2 regions of the Aquabacterium sp. TM01 genome follow, and region 1 is predicted to be linked to the other one. Evidence: predicted binding sites of a transcription regulator. Region 1 holds the regulator's gene; the other holds the start of a gene.
The links. Region 1 encodes sigma-54, which starts transcription at its own class of promoters, with help from an activator protein. Its sites were predicted from a motif close to TGGCANGNAANCTGCTTT; they were not measured.
Positions count from the first base shown of each region.

Region 2: AC3WW4_RS00970 (DUF1549 and DUF1553 domain-containing protein) is a predicted target of sigma-54. The motif match lies at 4,236-4,253, and genes of this name have one in related genera.

Region 1 covers NZ_AP046529.1:1,299-8,050, forward strand. The annotation lists gene AC3WW4_RS00200 (THUMP domain-containing class I SAM-dependent RNA methyltransferase) at 172-1,536, opposite strand; gene AC3WW4_RS00205 (DUF599 domain-containing protein) at 1,953-2,663, opposite strand; gene AC3WW4_RS00210 (RNA polymerase factor sigma-54) at 2,752-4,290, opposite strand; gene lptB (LPS export ABC transporter ATP-binding protein) at 4,304-5,071, opposite strand; gene lptA (lipopolysaccharide transport periplasmic protein LptA) at 5,071-5,676, opposite strand; gene AC3WW4_RS00225 (thiol:disulfide interchange protein DsbA/DsbL) at 5,763-6,413, opposite strand; gene AC3WW4_RS00230 (SPOR domain-containing protein) at 6,473-6,752, opposite strand, start outside.
Region 2 covers NZ_AP046529.1:168,794-175,545, reverse strand. The annotation lists gene AC3WW4_RS00990 (ABC transporter permease) at 1-248, opposite strand, end outside; gene AC3WW4_RS00985 (ABC transporter permease) at 310-1,182, opposite strand; gene AC3WW4_RS00980 (ABC transporter substrate-binding protein) at 1,215-2,306, opposite strand; gene AC3WW4_RS00975 (hypothetical protein) at 2,335-3,942, opposite strand; gene AC3WW4_RS00970 (DUF1549 and DUF1553 domain-containing protein) at 4,396-6,738, shown strand.

The sequences.
Region 1 (6,752 bases):
CCGTTGCAGCCTCGCCTGCGTCGAGCAATGATTCCTGAGCGATTAGCTCACAGCACCAGGCCCCGGGCTCGTGTGCTCGAGTGCCACCTGCACCCTTGCCCTCCCGGCATCAGATGAAGTCTGGCTTGGTCAGGTGTGGCCAGATCGGGTGGCCAATAACCGCCACCAGATTCAGTCGCCTTGCGAGGACGGTGGCGGTGCGTCGGCATCCGTCGGAGCGGTAGCGCGGGGTTTGTTGCTGCCGGCAACGAGGTCGAAGCGGAAGAGTCGGCACTCGATGGGGCCGTTGAACATGACGACGCGGCGGCTTTCCTTGAGGCGCATCGCGCTGGGCAGCTTCATGTCGGGGCTGAGAATCCAGGCGGTCCAGCCGGGATACTGTTTCTTCCAGTGGGAGGACAGGCGCTGGAAGAAGGTGGCGGCTTCATCGTCCTGGAATTGCTCGCGACCGGCGCGGGACGTCGGGGCGGGTTCACCCATCTCGTCGTCGGCTTCGGAGCGGGCGCGGTAGGCGTTGCGCACGGAGCCTTTGGTGTCGATGCGCTCACCGTAAGGCGGGTTGAACATGAGCACGCCGCGCTCGCAGGGCACGGGGCGCTGCAGGGAGTCGGCGGTTTTGAACTCGATGTACTGGCGCACGCCGGCCCGCTCGGCATTGCGGGTGGCAAAGTCGGTCATGCGGAAGGCGACGTCGCCAGCGTAGATGGGGACGCGGGGCGGGTGCTGGCGGTCGTGGGCGGCCTGCCGCAGGCGCTGCCAGTCGGCCTGATGAGCCCGGAAGGGCAGCAGGCGCTCGAAGGCGAAGCGACGCTGCAGACCGGGGGCGATGCCGCAGGCGATCTGGGCGGCTTCGATGGGGATGGTGCCGGCACCGCAGCAGGGGTCGAGCAAGGCGCCGTCTTCGGGACGGCCTTGCCAGTCGGCGGCGGCGAGCATGGCGGCGGCCAGGGTTTCTTTCAGCGGGGCCTCGCCGGTGTCTTCGCGCCAGCCGCGCTTGAAGAGCGCTTCGCCGGAGGTATCGACATAGAGGATGGCATCGAGGTCGTCAAGGTAGAGGACCAGGCCGAGGTCAGGGAAGCGGGTGTCGACGCTGGGGCGCTCGCCGGTGCGTTCGCGCAGGTCGTCGCAGACGGCATCTTTGACGCGCAGGCCGGCGAAGTTGAGGCTTTGGAGGTGGCTGCGGCGCGAGACGACGTCGACACGCAGGGTGTGCTGCGGGGTGATCCAGTCGGACCAGTTGACGCCACGGGCCATGACGTAGATGTCGTCTTCGTGGCGGTAGACGCGGGAGGCGACACGCCAGAGGACGCGCTGGGCCAGGCGGCTCTCGAGATTGAGGCGCATGGCGTAGTCGCGCAGGGTGTGCTGTCGCTCGGCGGCGGACGCGGTGGCAGGTGCGATCACCTCGATGCCGCCACGGGACTCGGTGATCTGTGCGGCGGCGCCCAGGATGCGACGGGCTTCAATGGCCAGCAGCGATTCGACGCCGGACGGGCAGGACAGGTAAAGGGCGGACGGGCGATCGGCGGCAAGCACGGGGCGTTGGCCGAAGTCACGCGACTCGGGGCGGGGGCCGGAGCGGACGGGGGCCGGTCGCGAAGAGGCACCCCACACGGCGCCGCCGGGAGAGGGGCCATGACGCCGATCATCGCCACCTCGCCAGGTGTCAGAGGCCGACCGAGACGCTGGGCGAGACCCGTGGCCTGAGTCAGAGCGGGCCGCGTCGCGTGTGTGCGGGTCACGTCCGCCGGGAGCGCGCCCGTATGAGGCACGTCCCTGTGCGCCACTTCCGTGCGCCTCACTGCCATGTGGATCGCGTCCCTGTGGTGAGCGGGTGGACGAAGGGGCGCGGTCGCGCGTCTCCCCCGAGGGGCGTCCGGTGGCCGGGGACACGACGGGGCGGCGGGGGGGCTTGATGGGCATGATGGGGTCGCAATGAAAAGAGAACGCGGTCAAGGGCGCAAGATGGCCAGCACGTCGGAGCGGAATTCTCGCCGATACAGGATCCAGAGGACAGCCAGGGTGCCCAGCGCAAAGGCCACCGGTGACACCAACCAGGCGATGACCGCAAAGGACATGTAGTAGGCCCGCAGGCCGTCGGCAAAGCTTTCGGCGGCCATGCCCATGAGTTTGCCGGCGCGGTCGCCGAACTCCTGGCGGTCGGCGCCGCCTTCGTTGAAGACGTCAACGTTGGGGGCGGCGCCCACCAGAATGGCGCCGAACGAGTAGACGCGCATGGACCAGGTGAAGCGGAAGAAGGCGTAGACGAAGACAGACAGCAGCACGATGAGCTTGATGTCGAGCACCAGCAAGGAAGTGCGCACGGCAAAGGGCAGGTCGCGAACGAACTCGCTGGCTTTCTCGGTGGTGCCGAGCACGGCCAGCAAGCCACCGATCACCAGGATGGTGGTGGAGGCCCAGAAGCTCGGGCTGCTGGCGAGGTTCTGGGTGATGGCGGCATCGACGATGCGCTGGTCGCGGTGGGTGACCTGGAGCATCCACAGGCGCCGGTAGTGGTTGGTGCTGGACAGCAGGGTGCGCTCGACGCGGGCGCGGCGGCTGGCAAATTGCGCGTAGCCGATCCAGCCGAACACGAACAGGGCCAGGGCGGCCCAGTCTTGCCAGGGCAGCATGGTGATCAGGTCTTGGAGGCGAAGCAACATGGACGAGCAATGAAAGACAGATCAGGGACACCGGTCGGGGTGGGCGGGTCGCGCCGGTCACCGGGGCGTGGCGCGGTCCCGTCCTCGCTCAGAGGGCCTTGCGCAGGTTCGCGGGGGCGATCTTGAGGGCTTCGCGGTACTTCGCCACGGTGCGGCGGGCAACCTGGATGCCCTGCTCTTCCAGCATGCTGGACAGCGCGCTGTCTGACAAGGGCTTCTTGGGGTCTTCGGCGGCGACGAGCTGCTTGATGAGCGCGCGCACCGCCGTGCTGGAGGCATTGCCGCCGGCTTCGGTGTTGAGCGAGGAGCCAAAAAAGTACTTGAGCTCGAAGGTGCCGAACGGCGTGTTCATGTACTTGGCCGTGGTCACGCGCGAGATGGTGGACTCGTGCAGGCCGAGTTCGTCGGCGATTTCGCGCAGCACCAGCGGCTTCATGGCGATTTCGCCATGGGTGAAGAAATTCTTTTGCCGGTCGACGATGGCCCGCGACACGCGCAAGATGGTGTCGAAGCGCTGCATGATGTTCTTGACGAACCAGCGGGCCTCTTGCAGGCGGGCGTTGAGGTTGGCGTGCCCCTCGCTGGCTGTGCCCCCACGCGGACCGCGACTGGAGCGCAGAGCCTGGGCGTAGTAGTCGTTGATGCGCAGCTTGGGCATGACGTCCGGGTTGAGGATGACCTTCCAGCTGCGCCCGGCCTTCTGCACGATGACGTCGGGGATGATGATGTTGGCCTCGGCGCGGGTGAAGGCGCGACCCGGCTTGGGCTCGAGCGAGACGATGAGGCTCTGGGCGTCTTTCAGCAAGGCCTCGTCGGCCCCGGTGGCGGCCATGAGCTTTTTGAAGTCGCGGCGGGCCAGCAGTTCGAGGTGCTCGCGGCAGATCGCCATGGCCACGTCACGCGCGGGCTCGGCGGGCATGCCCCGCAGTTGCAGCAACAGGCACTCGGACAGGTTGCGTGCGCCCACGCCCACGGGCTCAAGGTTCTGCAGCCAGCCCAGGGCACAGCGCAGACGCGAGAGCAACTCGTCGAGGGTGTCTTCGTCCGGCTCGTCGGGCAGGAGGCTGGCGGCGATGTCTTCGAGCGTGTCGGCCAGGTAGCCGTCCTCGTTGAGGGACTCGATGAGCATGTCGACCGCAGCCATGTCTTCGTCGCTCAGGCGGGTGCCCAGCAGTTGCTGCCTCAAGTGCTCCTGCAGGGTGATGGACAGGCTGTTGCGCTCGAGCGGGTCGAGCTCGTCGTCGCCCTGGCTTTGGCGCGCAGGGCTTTCACTGATGCCGTCGAAGTCGTCGCGCTCGGTGCCGTTTTCCCAGTCGTCGCGCTCGGTCGTGCCCATCTCGGCCGTGTCGATGCCGCTGGTGTCGGCCTCGGTGGGCGAGCTTTCGCGCTCGGCGCCGGCGTCTTCACTGCTGTTGTGTTCGTTGCGCTGACGCTCGAACTCCAGCGAGGCGGCCGTCTCCAACGGGGCGAAGTCGTCTTCGGGCTCCAGGAAAGGATTTTGTTCGAGCATCTGCTCGATTTCCTGGTGCAGCTCCAGGGTGGACAGCTGCAGGAGCCGGATGGACTGTTGCAGCTGAGGGGTCAGCGCCAGATGCTGAGACAGCCGAAACTGCAGGGAGGGCTTCATGGGCGCCGGTCGCTCACATGCGGAAGTGCTCGCCGAGGTAGACCTTACGGACCTCGGCGTTGTGGACGATGTCGGCCGGGCTACCCTCGGCAAGGACACTGCCTTCGCTGATGATGTAGGCGCGGTCGCAGATGCCCAGCGTTTCGCGGACGTTGTGGTCGGTGATGAGCACGCCGATGCCACGCGCCTTCAGGAAGCTGATGATGCGCTGGATCTCGATGACGGCGATCGGGTCGACGCCGGCAAAAGGCTCGTCGAGCAGGATGAAACGCGGCTGGGTGGCCAAGGCGCGGGCGATTTCCACACGGCGGCGCTCACCGCCGGACAGGGACAGCGCAGGGTTGGTGCGCAGCTTCTCGATGCTGAGCTCGTGCAGCAGGCCATCCAGGCGCTCCTGGATGACGGCCTTGCTCAGGCCTTTGCCGCGCTCGTCCACCTGCAGCTCCAGCACGGCGCGGATGTTGTCCTCGACATTGAGCTGGCGGAAGATGGAGGCTTCCTGCGGCAGGTAGCTCAGGCCCAGGCGGGCGCGCTGGTGGATGGGCAGGCGCTCGACGCGCTGGCCGTCGATGGTGATCTCGCCGGCATCGGCGGGCACGAGGCCCACGATCATGTAAAAGCTGGTGGTTTTGCCGGCGCCGTTGGGGCCCAGCAAGCCGACGACCTCGCCGGCGGCCACGGCCACATGCACATCGTGCACCACGGTGCGGGCACCGTAGCGCTTCTTGAGGTGCTCGGCGCGCAGTTCGCTGCGCGGAGGCGTAGCCAGCGGCGCGTTCATCAACGGGCGCCTTCGGTGCTGGGGGTCTCGGGCGTGGTGCGCGGGGTGATCACACCGCGAACGCGGCCGGTGGCCCCGCTGCTGCTGCCGCCACCCTGGACCTGGAAAACCGAAGTCTTGTTGTCGTAGACGATGACGGGCCCACTGACCTGATCGTTGACGGTGTTGCCCTGCAGGCGGCGCATGATGGCGCGCGAGGTGAAGCGGATGATTTCGGTGCGGCCGTCGTAGACGATGCGCTCGGCTTCGCCTTCGATGGACTCGTCCACCCCATCGCGTTTTTGCCGGAAGAAGGCGCGCCCACCCGGCCCACCGATGGCAGTGGCCGTCTGGCTGCCGTCGGGGTTCTGACGCACTTCCACACGGTCGGCGCGAACCACCATGGTGCCCTTGGTGATCTCGACGTTGCCGCTGAGGATGTTCAAGCGCTGGTTGTCTTCCACCCGGGCCGCATCGGCGGCGAAGTTGAGCGGTTGAAAACGGTCGGCCTTTTCCGCCACGGCCGGGGCGCACCACAGGACGCCACAGGCCAGCGCCAGCGCACCGGCAGTGCGGGCAAAACGGCACGTCAGGGAGGGGAAAAGTGGGTTCGTCATCATCGGCATGGAATTTGCAATGATTTTAGCCACGAACCAGGGGGAAATCGCGTCTGAAGCGCGATTTCCCTGCGCCTGCGCGCCTGTGTGCCGCCTCAACGGCCCTTGCGGGACTGGTTGATCAGGAAGTTGGTGGTCGCCAGGGTGCGCTCGTGGTTGCCATTGAGCGACACCGAGGTGAAATAGCGCCCGGCGATGCCCAGGGTGGGCACGCCGTCGATCTTGTAGGCCTCGGCCAGACTGCGGGCCTGCTTGCACTTGGTCTGCACGGCAAACGAGTTGAACATGGCCATGAACTTGTCCGCATCCACCCCGTGACGGGCGACGAAGGCCGCGATGGCTTCGGGCTTGTCCAGCGGCTGACCCTCGGCGTGGATGGCGCGGAAGACCTTGGCATGCAGGGTCGAGACCAGGCCCATGGCCTCCAGCGCGTAGAACAGGCGCTGGTGGTTGCCGAAGGGGTTTTCGCGGAAGGCCACCGGCACGCGGCGGAACACGACGTCGGCTGGGAGCTTGTCGGCCCAGGCGGCCAGCGAGGGCTCAAAGTTGTAGCAGTGGCCGCAGCCGTACCAGAAGAACTCGACGACCTCGACCTTACCGGCGGGCGCCGACACCGGCGCGGCCTGGGCCAGGCGCACGTAGTGCGTGCCTTCCACCGGGCCGCCTTGGGCCAGGGCCAGCCCGGGCAGGCCAACACTCAAACCCAATGCGCCCAGGGTATGGATCGAAAACTCGCGGCGATTCATCTAGCGTCCTTTCTGTCCGGCCCGAAGGCCACGGCAATCAACGAGGGCAGCGCCCCGGCTTACTTCTGGATGCGCACCAGGGCAGACTCCACCCCAGCGGCTTGCAGCTTGATGCGAACCTCTTCCGCCGCATCCTTTTGCGGGTACGGCCCCAGGCGCACCCGGAACATGGTGCGGCCGTTGACCTCACGCTCCTGGATGCGCGACTCCAAGCCCATGATGGCCAGCTTGGCGCGTTGCTGTTCGGCTTCGGCCTGACTGGCGTAGGCGCCGGCCTGCACTTGATAGCTCAACGCGTCAGCGGCCGGCGCGGTGGACACGGGGGCCGCCCCCGAGAGG
Region 2 (6,752 bases), 170 kb from region 1:
AGCGCCAGGCCGGAGAGGTCGCGCCATAGGCTCAGCGCGACACCGTTGTAGAAAGTCGGGTTGAACAGCTCTTGCAAGGCCGTGGCCAGTACCTGAGTGGGTGGCACCACGACCTTGGTGTCTACCCAGCCACGCGAGGTGGCGAGCGCCCACAGCACCACCAAGGCAAAAGGCAAGACCCAGGGACGCAGGTCGGGCCATCCGCTGGCGACCGAGCGAGGGACAGAAGATTCAGAAGACGTGGACACGGGCAGACTCCGTTGACGTGTAAAGAAGGGGGGACGATCGCTGGCTCAATGGGTGATCCTGTCAATAGGCCGAAAGTCGCCAGCCCAGCAGGCGACTTTCAAGCAGACGCAACACCGCGTCGACGCCCAGGCCAATGGCGCCGATGACGAACATCGAGACGATCACCAGGTCGATCTGGCCGAGTGAGCGGCTGTAGGCCATGAAGAATCCCAGTCCTTCGCTGGAGGCCAGCAGCTCGACAAAGATCACCGTCAGCCAGGCCTGCATCACGCCCTGGCGCACGGCACTGAACAGCCCCGGCACGGCGGCGGGCAAGACGATGCGCGTGATCGTCTGCCAGCGCGAGAAGGCGAACACGCGGCCGACCTCCATGTGCGCACGGGGAATGGCGGTGATGCTGTCCAGCGTGGTGAGCGTGACCGGCAGCAGCACGGCCAGGGAAATGGCCCAGAGCTTGAGCGCCTCCTCAATGCCCACGAAGATGATCAGCAGCGGGATCCAGCCCAGCACCGGGATCTGGGTGAGTGCGCGGAACGTGGGCAGGAGGTAGGCGCGCAGCGTGGCCGACAGCCCCAGGGCGAAGCCCAGGATCAGCCCGCTGCCCCCGCCCAGCAGCAAGCTCCAAGCTACGCGCCGGGCGCTGTGCTGCACCTGGGTGAGCAGCTCCCCGCTGTCCCAGACGATCTCGAAAGACTCCCACACGTAGGCCGGGGCCGGCAGGATCTGCTCGGGCAGCCACTGGCGTGCGGCCGTCACCCACCACAGGCCCCACACCAGCAGAGGCACGATCAAGGCCAGCCCGGTGCGCAGCAGCCGCCCGCCCAGCCAGGTGGCAGCGGTGGCCCCGTGGGCGCCGATGTCAGGCCAGCGCGTGGCCCGAGGCGGCACCGCCAGGGCTGGGAAGACCGAACGGTCGTCAATGGATGCACTCATGCGGGAATCTCCAGAAAGTCAGACGCGGCGCATCAGGTGCGGATGAACTTGCCGTTGGCGTCTTGCGTGGGCCAGTAGGTCTCCAGCTTCAGCTCAGCGAGCGCGTGGTTGAGGTACTTGCGCTCGATCCAGCCGTCGAGCTTGACCTCGCGGCGCAGCAGGCGGTACTTCTTGGCCTCTTCGATGGCCTTGACCAGGCCGCCCACGTAGTAGTCGTCCAACAGCGGGTTGATGCGGGTGCGCAGGTCCTTCACACGTCCCCAGGTCTGCTTGTTGTCGATGTAGGTGTTCGTGCCCGAACGGGTCCACAGCTGGTATTGGGTTTCGCGGTTGGCCTCCAGCGTGCTCCAGTGGGCGCGCTTGACCAGGGCGGTGACCACGCGCTGCACGATGTCGGGGTACTGCTGCTCGAACGCCTCGCCCACCCAGACGGTGCCTGGCGAGGAGATCAGTGGGTCGTCAAACACCTCGGTGATGCGCTTGGCCACGCCGCGGGCTTCCAGGCCGAAGGGGGTGTCGAGGCAGCCGGCGATGTTGCCGGTGGCCAGCGAGGCACGTTGGTCATCGCGGATTTGGCTGATGATGCGGAACTCTTTTTCCGGATCGTCGAAGCCGAACTTGTTGAGCACGCGGTACAGCTGCAACTGCGTGGCCGTGCCCTTTTGCACCGACAGGGTCTTGCCCTTGAGGTCGGCCACGCTCTTGGCGTTGGAGCTGGCGGGGCCCACCAGGTAGACGTCGCCCAGGCGACCGTTGGACAGGATCACCTTGTGCTTGAGGCCGGTGGAGCGGCCCACCAGCACGGGCAGGTCGCCGTGGCTGAAGGCAAAGTCGAGCAGGCCGTTGGCGAAGTTCTCGTTGGTGGCCGGGCCGGCGCCGATGAAGTACTTGTATTCGATCTTGATGCCATCGGCGGCGAACTCCTTCTCGATGTCACCGAGCAGCGCGGCGTTGGCCGGATAGGTGCCCGAGGACATGGGACGACCGCCGGTGCCGGCGTTGGAGAAGGCGATGCGGATGGTGGTGGGCTTGCGGGCCTGGCTGCGGGCCTGGCTGCTGAGGCCGATCAGGGCGGGGGCACCGAGGCCGGCGACCACTGCCGAGTTGAAGGAACGACGTTTCATGGGTATCTCTCCGAAATCAGATAGGGGGTCAAAACGTGGCGTTGAGCTGGACTTGCCACAGGTTGTTGGTTTCAGGCGCAGCCTCGGTGGAGGGTTTGCCGTTGAGTTGGTTGCGTGTGCGCACGTAGTTCACCTGGAGCTTGGTGGTCTCGGCAAAGAACACGTTCAAACCCAGCGTGGTGGCGACCTTCTTGTCGTCGTTGACCAGGGCGCTGCGGTTGGGGTCCCAGGTGTCGAAGCGCACGAAGGCCTGGTAGGACTTGGGCCAGTAGTCGTCGAACTTGCCCTGCTGGCGTGAGCTGGCCAGAAACTGTTCGCCCCAGGTGTAGCCCAGGTTGATGTACTGGCCCACGCCGCGCTTGTAGCCATCGGCGTTCTTGCCTGTGGTGACCAGCGTGTCGAGCTTGTAGAGCTCTTGCTTGCCGTAAGCCCACTCATAGGACACCGAGAACGGCAGGTGCGTCCAGTTGACGTCGAAGCCGAAGATGTCGTTGCGGCCCTTCTCGGTGGCCGTGGTCACCGCCGTCGTGCTGGCCGGGCCCAGTGAGAGGTAGCCGCGGTAATAGGAAGCCCCCAGTTGCAACTGGCGGAACCAGCTGTTGTAGTCCACCGGCAAGGTGTAGACCAGACGCGCAGCGATGTCGCGGTAGTCGTTGTTGTCGGCCTTGTTGGGACCGTTGCCGTTGAACAAGCCCAGCGAGTAAGACAGCAGCGGCGCGCGGTAGTTGTTGGTGAAGTCCACATAGGGGCTGACGTCGCCCGCCACCACCAAGCCCACTTGGCGGTTGTTCAGGCCCAGACCGGAGACGAAGCCGGCATTGCCGATCACGGCCTTGACTTCAGGGTCCAGCGCCTGTGCGTCCTGACCGAAGGCCACCGTCTGCTGACCCAGCGTGATCGTGCCCAGCGGGTCCTCCGGGTTGCCGGTGGAGGGGTTGAAGCTGTAGCGGAGGTAGGCGTCGGTCAGGTTGATGCCCGTCTTGCCGCTGGCGGCGGTGTTGTCCGAGGTCAGCGCCAGGCGATAGGTGAGGTTGCGACCTTCGGCGTAATCGCGGAACAGGTTCCCTGAGAAGTTCAGGCCAAAGGCCGCAGCATTGAAGCCACTCTGACGGAGGTCGGTCGGACCATTGCCGCTGGACGAGGCTGACCTCGCTGCACCGGGATTGCTGAAGTCATGCCGCAGCGTGAGCGAGCCGCCGATGCGGGTGTTGCGGGTCACGCTGGGGATGTTGCGCTCCTGCAGGCGGGACTGGTCGTACTTGTAGTTCTCGATGTCAGCGCGCAGGCCCGTGATGTCGGCCTGGGTGGCCGGGGTGCGCGCTTCGAGCGCCTCTTTGGTTTCTTCCCCACCGGCGGCGGCCACGGTTTGGGCTGCAGCCTGGGCCGATTGCTGTTGCTGCGTCAGCAGCGCACGCAGCTCGTTGACCTGTTTGGTCAGCTCATCGATGCGGGCCTGCTCCAGAGAGCTGGCCGACGCTTTGGGACTGCTCTTCTTGAGTTCCTGCACCTGTTTGCGCAGGTCTTCCACCGTGCCTTTGAGGGAACGGATTTCACTGGCTGGCTGAGCGTGAACGGCTGCGCCGGACAGCGCCAGCACCACAGCACTGGCCAGCACGTTGGTTTTGAACGAATGCACCTTGAATGACTCCTTGATATGCCGGAACGAATGGATTGCGAATCGACTTGAAACCCAATTACGCATAAGCCGTGCCAGCCTTTTGGTGGTTTTTTTGAGGGTTTCTGCTGACTTATCAATATGGGTTGCTGTTTTTTCAACATGCCCCGTGCGCATTAACCAACAGGGCCCACACCGCTTGCTCAACGCCTTTGTGCATGCCCCTTGTTCATACCCATATTAAAAATACAAATACACAATAAAAACAACAACTTGGCAAAACAATTAACCCAGAAGCCCCACCCCAAAAAAGCTGGCTCGATAGTTGCAATGAAGGGCCAGCAGCGCGCACAGAGCAGCACGAATCACATCGGACACCGAGATTCGCTTCTGCGCTGACGCAGCCAAACAGGCTTATGTGCAATTCGGTCAAACACATGCGCAATCCGCATGAGGGCTAAGGGGTAATGAAAGATGAATAAGGCGATATATCTGTCTCTGGTCGTGGGCGCCGCCGCGACATCGGCGTGGGCCGCAGACGCGCCCTCGGGCGCCACGGCTGCACCGACTCGTGCGGCGGCCCCCAAGGCCTGGTCGGCCTATCAAACGGTGAAGGATCCGGCCCCACCCACCGTCCAGCAAAAGAGCTGGGTCCGGAGCCCGGTGGACGCCTTTGTGCTGTCGGCACTCGAGGCCAAAGGGCTGAAGCCCTCCAAGGACGCCGACCGCGCCACCTTCATCCGCCGCGCCACCCTGGACGCCTGGGGCCTGCTGCCCACGCCGGAAGAGATTCAGGCCTTCGTGCAGGACAAGTCCCCCGACGCCCACGCCAAGCTGGTCGACCGCTTGCTGGCCTCGCAACGCTTCGGCGAGCGCCAGGCCCGCCGCTGGCTGGACCTGGCCCGCTATGCCGACAGCACCGGCTTCCAGCAAGACCGCACCCGCCACAACAACTGGCGCTACCGCGACTACGTGATCGACGCATTCAACGCCGACAAGCCCTTCAACCGCTTCATCCAGGAGCAGATTGCCGGCGACGAGCTGTGGCCCGACAACCAGACGGCGCGCATCGCCACCGGCTTTCTGGCCGGCTACCCCGACAACTACAACTCACGCGATCTGGTGCAGCGCAAGTACCAGATCGAGACCGACCTGACCGACATGGTCGGTGAGGTGTTCTTGTCCAGCACCATCGGTTGCGCACGCTGCCACAACCACAAGGCCGACCGCGTCAGCCAGAAGGAGTACTTCCAGCTGCAGGCCTTCTTTGCCAACACCGCTTTCAACGAGAAGACGCCGCTGGCCAAGGGCTCGGAGACCGCCTACGACAAGGAGTATCAGCAAGCGCTGGCCACCTACCAGGAGGCCACCAAGGACATCCGCGCGCAGCAAAAGGCCATCCTGGACTCCGTGCGGGAAGCCGGTCGCAAGTTCCACAACGAGCGCTACCTGACCGACAGCCGCGACGCCATCTTCAAGCCGCAAAGCGAATGGACCGCGCTCGATCGCTGGGTGAACTGGCGCAAGGATGCCGTGGCCAGCGAAGCCGACATCGCCGGCTATCTGGAAGACACGACCAAGCCCGGCTTCCCGGCTTACAACGCGGACAACATCGAAAAGTACAAGGAATACAAGCGCCTGTCGGTCGAGCTCAAGAAGTTCGACAAGCTCAAGCCCACCCGCGTACTGGGCCAGTACACCACCGCACTGGAGCTGAGCAACAAGGAGGTCCCACCCACCCATGTGCGCTTTGGCGGCATCCACGAGCGTCCGCTCGAAGCGGTGGAGCCCGGCATCCCCGCCCTGTGGGGTGGCAAGGTGCAGTTGGACATCAAACCCACGGCCACCTCGTCTGGCCGCCGCGCCGCACTGGCCAACTGGCTGAGCAGCGACAGCAACCCGCTGACTGCCCGCGTCTACGCCAACCGCGTCTGGGCCCAGTACTTTGACAAGGGCATCATCGAAACCGTGCAGGACTTCGGTCGCGCCGGTGCCAAGCCCACCCACCCCGAGCTACTGGATCACCTGGCGAGCCAGTTCGTGCAAAACGGCTGGAGCGTCAAGAAGCTGCACCGTGAGATCCTGCTGTCGAGCACCTACCGCCAGGCCTCGGACGAGCGCGCCGACGTGCTGAAGGTCGATCCGTACAACAAGCTGCTGGCCGTCTATCCGCGCAAGCGCCTGGACGCCGAAGTCATCCGCGACTCGCTGCTGTACGCATCGGGCCTGCTGGTCGACAAGGTGGGCGGCCCCTCGGTGCTGCCTCCCATCGTCAAGGGGGGGGCCGGTCTGGGCAACTCGGTGGACTTCGCCGGGGACACCACCTGGGCCGTGTCGGAGAACAAGGAGGACTGGTATCGCCGTAGCCTGTACGTGTTCTCACGTCGCAGCTTCCCCTACCCTGTCACCTCGAACTTTGACCTGCCCAACCCCAACGCGCCGCACCACAAGCGCGATGTGACCACCACGCCGCTGCAGGCGCTGACGCTGTTCAACAGCGAAGTGGTGTTCGACTGGTCGCAGGCCCTGGCTGGACGGGTGGTGAACGAAGCCGGTGCGAACGAGACCTCGCAGCTCAATCGCCTCTACGAGATCCTGTTTGCCCGCCCGGCCAACAAGCAGGAGCTGGCCACGCTCAAGCACTTCCTGGCCGAGCAGCAGATCGCCATCCGCCAACGCGCCGCCAACGGCAAGTTCGAAGTGGCCGTGCCCTCGGGCATCAAGACCAACGCGCAATTCGACCCGGTGAAGTCGGCCGCCTTTGTGGACCTCGTCCACACGGTTGCCAACTCCAACGACTTCGCCTACCGCTTCTGAGCCTCCTCACATCA